2 regions of the Arthrobacter sp. 92 genome follow, and region 2 is predicted to be linked to the other one. Evidence: riboswitches for the same ligand, from Rfam matches in the RefSeq annotation. Region 2 holds a riboswitch; the other holds the start of a gene.

Region 1 (4,081 bases), 1.1 Mb from region 2:
CCTTGAGTTCCGTTTCATTCAGGGTCAGGGACAAGGGCCGGACCGTCTGGAGCCCGGGAATCACCAGCGCGCCCTTGCCTGTGACGATCTTGAAGTCCATGCCCTCCCTGGTCTCCAGGGTCCCCCGCGTCAATCCGGAGATGATGAGCGCCTCGTTGGGCTCAGCGACTTTCCACATCAGTTTTACGGCCACCCAGATGAAAGCGATGACGACAACGGCCCCGAGGATGGCGGCAATCAGGGGGAAGAACGCTGACAAGTCCGGCATCACAGGGCCCTTTCGACGGGATTCGCGGAGCCGCCGGCATGCGGGTTCGGCAGCGTGCAGCCAGCTCTTGTAGCCAGTGTCGTTGGGTCCCCGCCGGAAAGTCCAGTAACTGGATGAGATTTATTTTCGCCCGGACCAGCTGCCTTCCGGAGCGGAGTGCGCCCGGGAAGGCAGCTCAAGCGGCTGAACAGACCTAGGTGGTCTGATGGGAGGGCTGCGAGCGGGACGATTCCTGTTCGGCTGCCACACGCCAGTGCGCCCATTCCAGCGGTTGAACCGACGGGCGGCCCAACAGATATCCCTGGCCTGCGGTCATTCCCAGGCGGGTGACTGTGGCGAGTTCGGCCTCTGTTTCAATTCCTTCGGCCACCAGGTCAGCATCGATCTGCCGGGCAAATTCCACCATCGCGGCACCGACTGTTTGCTGGCCGGCAGCCCGGTCGATGCCTGATATCAGGCCCCGGTCGAGCTTCACGATATCCGGGCTCAGCAGCTTCACCTGGCGCATCGAGCCGAAACCGGCCCCCGCGCCGTCCACGGCCACCCGCAGTCCGCGCAATCGGAGGGGCGCCAGTGCCTCCACCAGGGGGGCGTACTCGTCTTCAGCGAGCCGCTCGGTCAATTCGATGACGATCCGGTCGAGGGCCAACTCGGATTGCTCCACGAAGGCGCGGAGCCGCGGGTCCAGGCACGTTGCCGGCGACAAGTTCAGGTCCACATAGAGATGCGAGGGAAGTTTTTCCGCAGCGGCGAGCGCCGCCTGCAGGGCCGCGAACTCGAGATCGGCGCCCAACCCGACTGCCGCGGCCTCGTTGAACCAGTGATCAGCGCTTGCGCCGTCGTCGCTCACAAAACGTGTGAGCGCCTCGACGCCCACAACGCTTCCGGTGGCGAGTTCGCAGATCGGCTGGAATGCCGTCAGGAGCATCCTGTCACCCAGGATCGCCTCGATCTTCTTCCTGCTGCGCCGCGTGAACAGAACCGGGTTCCCGGTGTCCGCCTCAGGCGGCGGCAGAATCGGAGTGAGAAGGGCCGCTGGCGGCACGTCAATTCCCTGGGCCTCAGGACCGGAGGCCCCGGGCGCGTGATCATCCGTTGCGGCCCTGGTGGCGATCAGGTGTTCGAGCAACGCGCGCTCGGGGCGTCCCGGATGCGTGGCCATGCGGGTCCGTAGCCGTTCCCGCGCCCACTCGCTCTGCGGAGAGGGATCGTCCAGGACCGACTCGATAATGTCCCATGCCTGTCCACGGATCGCAGGACTACTCACGTCCGAAGGCGGGATTGACTGGGTTCCCCATTCCGCTGTCAGCTCTCCGTCGGTCAATGCTGGAAAAGAAGTCTCATCCATTGACATTGGTTATTCCTTTATAAGTGCTGGTCCCGGCTGAGCCCGGGACCCGTCCATGGCTGCCGCACACTGATTCGAGGATGCAGTAACCGCGAACGTTTCAAAAGCGTACAACGAGACTGGGCTCTCTGTCTGTAGTGATCGCTATTGGTGATCGAGTCGTAATCTGTGCACGCGAGTTTCACTCTGTATGCCCGGGTGAATCAGGAAAGACCTGTGCCAGTGTTCCGTGCCGTTGGACGCGTGCCGTTACGGAACATGACGACGACGGCGGTGCGGGCCGTCCTTGTAAGTGTTACGTTTTTGGGGAGTAATGAGAACCGGTGCCAAGCCCTGACTGGCCGGTCGGCAACCCTCCCTTTCGCGGCGGGGTGCCTCAGGTGAATACTCGGCATATCGACCCATTCGAGTTGCAAGCGTGAGAGAAGGAGATCTGTTGTGTCTGATGCCCCCGTCAATCTGAGCCCGGCCGTTGAGCCTGCTGCCGGTCAGCAACAACCCGCCCAGGAAAAACTGGCCTATCGCCTCATCACGGGCCCGGACGACCGCACCTTCTGCGAGCGCATCTCCGAGGCGCTGGCCGACGGCTATGTGCTCCACGGAAGCCCGGCCGCCACGTTCAACGGCACCAGCGTGATCGTTGCCCAGGCCGTCATTCTGCCCGCCGCTGTGGCCACCGCGGACGCCGCCGTTGCCACTGCTGTTGACGAGCTGGATTTCGACGGCGAATTCCCGGACGAAGGATTCGAGGGCCACGCGTGAGCTACGCAGGAGACCTCAGCCCTCACGATGCCTGGGCCAAGCTGGAGCAAGGCGCCGTCCTCGTGGACGTCCGCACCGAGGGAGAGTGGGCCCATATCGGGATACCGGACACCAAGGCCACCGACAATGATCCCCTTTTCATCCAGTGGGTCTTCCCGGGCGGCATCCCCAACCCGGATTTCGTCGAGCAGCTGAAACAGCAGGCTCCTGAGGACACCGCCGTCGAACTGGTGTTCCTGTGCCGGTCCGGCGCACGGTCCATCGCGGCGGCGATCGCGGCCACCCAGGCCGGCTACACGGCCTACAACGTCCTGGAAGGCTTCGAAGGCGAACCGGACCGTTACGGCGAGCGCACCGTCAACGGCTGGAAGAACCGCGGCCTGCCCACCAATCTCGGAAAGAACTAAGTGACCTTCAACCCCGACGCCGCCAGCTGGAGCCCCGACACCCAGGCAGTCCGCGGCGGCCTTGACCGCACCAACTTTCAGGAAACGGCCGAGCCGATCTTCCTCAACTCCGGATTTGTCTACGAATCCGCGGCCGCAGCCGAGCGTGCCTTCACCGGCGAGGATGAACGGTTCGTGTATTCGCGCTACGGGAATCCCTCCGTGGCAACGTTCCAGGAACGCCTGCGGCTGCTCGAAGGCACCGAGGCGTGCTTTGCGACGGCGTCGGGCATGTCCGCCGTCTTCACCGCCCTGGGCGCCCTGCTGGCCGCGGGCGACCGCGTGGTGGCGGCCCGCTCGCTGTTTGGTTCCTGCTTTGTGATCCTGAACGAGATCCTGCCCCGCTGGGGCGTGGAGACGGTCTTTGTGGACGGACCGGATCTTGAACAGTGGCGCGAGGCTCTGTCCCGGCCCACCACGGCGGTGTTCTTCGAATCCCCGTCGAACCCGATGCAGGAGATCGTGGACATTGCCGCCGTCAGCGAACTGGCGCACGCCGCCGGTGCCACCGTGGTGGTGGACAACGTTTTCGCCACCCCGCTGCTCCAGCGCTGCGGCGATCTTGGCGCGGACGTGATTGTGTACTCCGGGACCAAGCACATCGACGGCCAGGGCCGGGTCCTGGGCGGGGCCATTCTGGGCACGAAGGAATTCATCGACGGCCCCGTCAAACAGCTGATGCGGCACACCGGCCCGGCGCTGTCCGCATTCAATGCCTGGGTGCTCACCAAAGGCCTGGAAACCATGGCCCTGCGCGTGAACCACTCGTCCGCCTCGGCCCTGCGGCTGGCGGAATGGCTCGAGGAACAGCCCGCGGTCAGCTGGGTGAAGTATCCGCTGCTGAAGTCCCACCCGCAGTACGGACTCGCGGCGGCGCAGATGAAGGCGGGCGGGACCGTCCTGACCCTGGAGCTGTCTCCCTCCGCCGGGCGCTCGGCCAAAGAGGCCGCCTTCGCGCTGCTGGATGCGCTGCGGATCATCGACATCTCCAATAACCTGGGTGACGCGAAGTCACTCATCACCCACCCGGCAACCACAACCCACCGCGCCATGGGCCCGGAGGGCCGCGCGGCCATCGGGTTGAGCGACGGCGTGGTGCGGCTCTCGGTGGGCCTTGAAGACGTGGACGACCTCATCGAAGACCTGCAACAGGCTCTCAAACAGATCTAGGCGGCGGTCCCCCGGGCGGCGGTTCCCCGGGCGACGGGCCCGGGCAACAGCCCCTCAGTGCCTCAGTGCCTCAGTGCCTCAGTGCCT
Region 2 (4,081 bases):
GAGGGTGATGGCGCTGTAGGGCTGGTGATCCACCAGACCCTGGTCCTTGAGTTTGCGGACCATCTCCGAAACCGAGGAATTGGCCACGCCCAGGCGTTGGGCCAGCTGCGACGAGGTAATTGGTTTGTCCTGCCACTCCGTAAAAGAGTAGATGACCTTGACGTAGTCCTCGATCGAGGAGGAGGGCGTACTGGTCTTCACGACACCAAGCCTACCGTTAGGCCCGCCTGGCTCATGCCTTGAACGCCCGCCATGTCTGTGTCAGGTACGGCAAACCGATTACGTCGCCGGGGTTGTGCGCCAGATGCTCGTGGAGATACCAGTCCAGGTTGGCCAGCACTTTGGCGCGGGTGGCCTCGCCGGCCGCCAGGTAGTAGCTGCGGGATTTGGTGAGGTCCATGATCTCTGCGGTGGTCACCGGCGCCTCCCACCGGGTCAGGTGGCTTTCCAGTCCCTGGAATTCAGGGCCGACGGCGGGCCGGAAGTCGGGTTTGTGAACGTCACCGGCGTGCATGATCCGGGAGAGGCGGTGCACCCACGGAACGGAGGTGTCCAGCTGGTTCCAAATCAGCCCAAGCACTCCGCCGGGACGGAGGATCCGCGCGATCTCCGTGCTGGCCAGTAGCGGATCGCACCAGTGCCAGGCCTGTGCCACCGTGACAACGTCGAACGCCGCGTCGTCCAGGCCCGAGGCCTCGGCGGTGCCTTCCAGCGCCAGCACGCCGGGCATGCTCCGCCGCAGCTGCGCGAGCATGTCCGGGGACGGATCCACCGCCGTCACCCGAAGACCGCGCTCCACGAGCAGGGCAGTGAACTTCCCGGTGCCGGCGCCGAGGTCCGCGGCGTCCCGCGCGCCCGCGGGAATCAGCCAGTCCGCGGACTCACCAGGGTAGCCCGGGCGGACACGATCGTAGTGCTCGCCGCCGTCCTGAAAGCTCTGCCCAAGCTCGTTCCGGCGTTTGTGGTGCAGTTTGGGTCCTCCCCGTGCCACGCGACATCTCCTTCGGGCAGGCTGGATCTTTACCCCCCGAATTTACCGCACGGGAGCGGCGGCGCGGCATCGTCCCGCGTGGGCGGGCCTAGTCGTCGGTGCACGGGGCCGCGCCGGCGGTGCCTGGCGTGTTGGGTGCCCAGTCAGGATAGCTGCGGGTGTCGTTGGCCGGGACCCAGCGCCCCGAGTCCACCACGTAGTCCCAGCCCAGTCCGGACCGGCGCAGCTCTTCGATCCCGGCGAGCAGACGCTGGGCGTCCTCCAGCCGGGAACCGACGCCGAAGCTTGCCCGCAGCGATCCGGACGGCAAGCCCAGCCGCTTGAGCAGGGGGTGGGCGCAGAAGCGGCCATCGCGCAGGCCCACGCCGTGTTCCGCGGACAGGTAGGCCGCGACAAGTCCGGCGTCGTAGCCGGCCAGGGAGAAGTTGACGACGCCGATGGTGTCGGTGCTCTGATCCGTGTCGCTGAAGATCTGGTGGACGCTCACGCCGTCGATCTTTTGCAGCCCTTCGACCAGGAACGACCTGATGGCCGACTCGTGGGCGTGCCAGAGCTCCTGGTCCAGGGCCGCGATCACCTGGGTGGCTCGGGCAAGGGTCGCGGCACCCAGGACGTTGGGGGAGCCGCCTTCGTGCCGTGCGGGGCCGGTGGCCCAGCTAACGGAGTCCAGCCTGGCCTCCCGGACAGCGCCGCCGCCGGCAAGGTGGGGAGTGCCGGCGTCGAGCCAGTCAGTCCTGCCCACCAGGACGCCGGCGCCGAAGGGCGCGTACAGCTTGTGCCCGGAGAAGGCGAGGTAGTCGACGTCGTCCGCGGCGATGTCGACCCGACGGTGCGGTGCCAGCTGGGCGGCATCCACCACAATCCTGGCGCCGTGCTCATGGGCCAGGGCCGCGAGTTGGCGGATCGGCAGGATCTCGCCCGTCACGTTTGAGGCGCCGGTGACGGCCAGCAGGCTGACGTCACCGTGCCGCAGCTCCGAGCGCAGGTTCTCGATGGTTTCGCTGAGGGTGGCGGCCGCGATGACGCTGCGGTGGGGTACTCCCTGCCATGGCAGCAGGTTGGCGTGATGTTCTATGTCCAGATACAGCACCTCGCCGGTGTGCCTGCCATCTTTCACCGGAAGGCAGCCCGCGAGGAGATTGAGGGAATCCGTGGTGTTTCGAGTGAAGATCACCGAATCATCCGGGCGGCCGCCCACAAACTCGCGGACGATGGCGCGGGCGTTTTCGTAGACCGACGTGCTGATCTGGGAGGCGTAACCGGCGCCGCGGTGGACGCTGGCGTAGTACGGCAGGATTTCGTTGAGGTAGGCGGAGACCACGGACAGTGCGGGAGCGGAGGCGCCATAGTCCAGGTTCGCGTAGCGCACGTGCCCGCCCTGGATCAGGGGCGCCTGGATTTCCGCTCCGGTCACTGCCGAGAGCGGGCGGCCAGCCACGGCGAAGCGATCGTTGAGGATGCCGGCAGGAGCGGTGAAACCGGGGTTCGCGGGGAAAGTGGCAGTAGTCATGGGACCTCACTCTGAAAGGACCCCTCGCACCGGGGATCCGCGCTTGCCGGGTCCGTTCCGGACCGGCCTGGTCGTCACCCGGGGCACCCCACCGCGAATGGAGGGTTGCCGGCCAGCAAACCGGGGTTTAACGCTGGCACTCGTGACCTGCTAAGAGCCTAGGACATCCGCGCGGTGCTTGGAAAAACCCTCCAGAATATTAAGCGGTTTGTTACGCGATTGGCCACAAGGGCATCCCGGCCGAACAAACAACGGCGGACGCCCCCTTTTCGGGGCGTCCGCCGTCGATTATTCGGTCGGTCAAGGGGAAACGGGGCCCCTGACGGGCCGTTACAGGAGGTCGTCGAGATTCGGATTCAGACGCTTGAGCACTTCAGAATGGAGGATCGAATTGGTGGCCAGGGCATTGCCGCCGAACGGGCCGTCCACGCCCTCCAGCGAGGTGAACCGGCCGCCGGCCTCGGTGACGATGGGCACCAGGGCGGCCATGTCATACAGGTTCAGTTCGGGTTCGCACGCGATGTCCACCGACCCCTCGGCCACCATGCAGTATGACCAGAAATCGCCGAAGGCGCGGGTGCGCCATACTTCCTCGGTGAGGCCGATGAATTCGTCGAAGTTGCCGCGCTGCTTCCATCCGCCCAGGCTTGAATAAGAGAGTGAGGCATCGGAAAGCTTCGAGACGTTCGAAACCTTCAGCCGGGTGGCAGCGGCCAGCGAGCGGCCCATGTAGGCGCCGGACCCCTTGGCCGCCCACCAGCGTTTGCCGAGTGCAGGTGCACTTACCAGTCCAACCACAGGCTCGCCCTCATCCACGAGCGCGATGAGGGTGGCCCAGACGGGAACGCCGCGGACAAAATTCTTGGTCCCGTCAATTGGATCGATGATCCAGCGGCGCGAACCGTGACCTGAGCTGCCGAACTCTTCACCGAGGACGGCATCGCGTGGACGGGAACGGGAGAGCTGCCCGCGGATGGACTCCTCAGCGGCCTTGTCGGCATCCGTAACCGGCGTGAGATCCGGCTTTGTCTCCACCTGGAGATCCAGTGCCTTGAAACGGCTCATGGTCTGGGAATCGACGGAGTCAGCCAGGACATGGGCCAGCCGGAGGTCATCGTTATAGCTCGAAGCGGGTTGGGTCATGGTTCCAAACTACCGTCTAAGCGTCCGGCTGAGCGGGAGGCCACGTTGCGGGCGGCTAGGAGACGGTGCCCAGTTCCTTTGTCTCCTGGGCTTCCATCCGTGGGTCCGTGCCCAGCAACCGCCGCAGGGAAGCGAGCCGGGCGGCTCCTGACGCTCCGGCGTGTCCTTCGGCCACCCAGGCATCCACTCCGCAGTTGACGGCTGAGGAGTCGTGCTTGCAGCCGCGTTCGCAGGCGTCCGTGCCGGGCTCAAGGTCCGGGAACGAGCGCAGGATCCGGTCCGGGTCCACGTGCGCGAGGCCGAAGGACCTGATGCCCGGGGTATCAATGATCCAGCTTCCGGGAGGCGCGTCGCTGATCCGCAGGGCCAGCGCCGACGACGATGTGTGGCGTCCCCGTCCTGTCACGGCGTTGACTCCGCCCGTGGCACGTTCCGCG

Evidence for each region. Region 2 has a riboswitch for S-adenosylmethionine ahead of ACP4XC_RS16485 (aminotransferase class V-fold PLP-dependent enzyme). Riboswitches for the same ligand answer to the same signal wherever they lie in the genome.
Region 1: linked by a shared signal. The riboswitch ahead of ACP4XC_RS21585 (DUF1737 domain-containing protein) and the one ahead of ACP4XC_RS16485 (aminotransferase class V-fold PLP-dependent enzyme) in region 2 are both predicted to bind S-adenosylmethionine.

Annotation. Positions count from the first base shown of each region.
Region 1 is NZ_CP189863.1:4,626,847-4,630,927, forward strand. Features, by position in the region: gene ACP4XC_RS21575 (flotillin family protein) at 1-268, opposite strand, end outside; gene ACP4XC_RS21580 (EAL domain-containing protein) at 462-1,535, opposite strand; SAM riboswitch class IV at 1,926-2,041, shown strand; gene ACP4XC_RS21585 (DUF1737 domain-containing protein) at 2,076-2,378, shown strand; gene ACP4XC_RS21590 (rhodanese-like domain-containing protein) at 2,375-2,785, shown strand; gene ACP4XC_RS21595 (O-succinylhomoserine sulfhydrylase) at 2,786-3,994, shown strand.
Region 2 is NZ_CP189863.1:3,544,690-3,548,770, reverse strand. Features, by position in the region: gene ACP4XC_RS16495 (metal-dependent transcriptional regulator) at 1-201, opposite strand, end outside; gene ACP4XC_RS16490 (class I SAM-dependent methyltransferase) at 233-991, opposite strand; gene ACP4XC_RS16485 (aminotransferase class V-fold PLP-dependent enzyme) at 1,080-2,501, opposite strand; SAM riboswitch class IV at 2,536-2,649, opposite strand; gene hisN (histidinol-phosphatase) at 2,832-3,644, opposite strand; gene rsgA (ribosome small subunit-dependent GTPase A) at 3,700-4,081, opposite strand, start outside.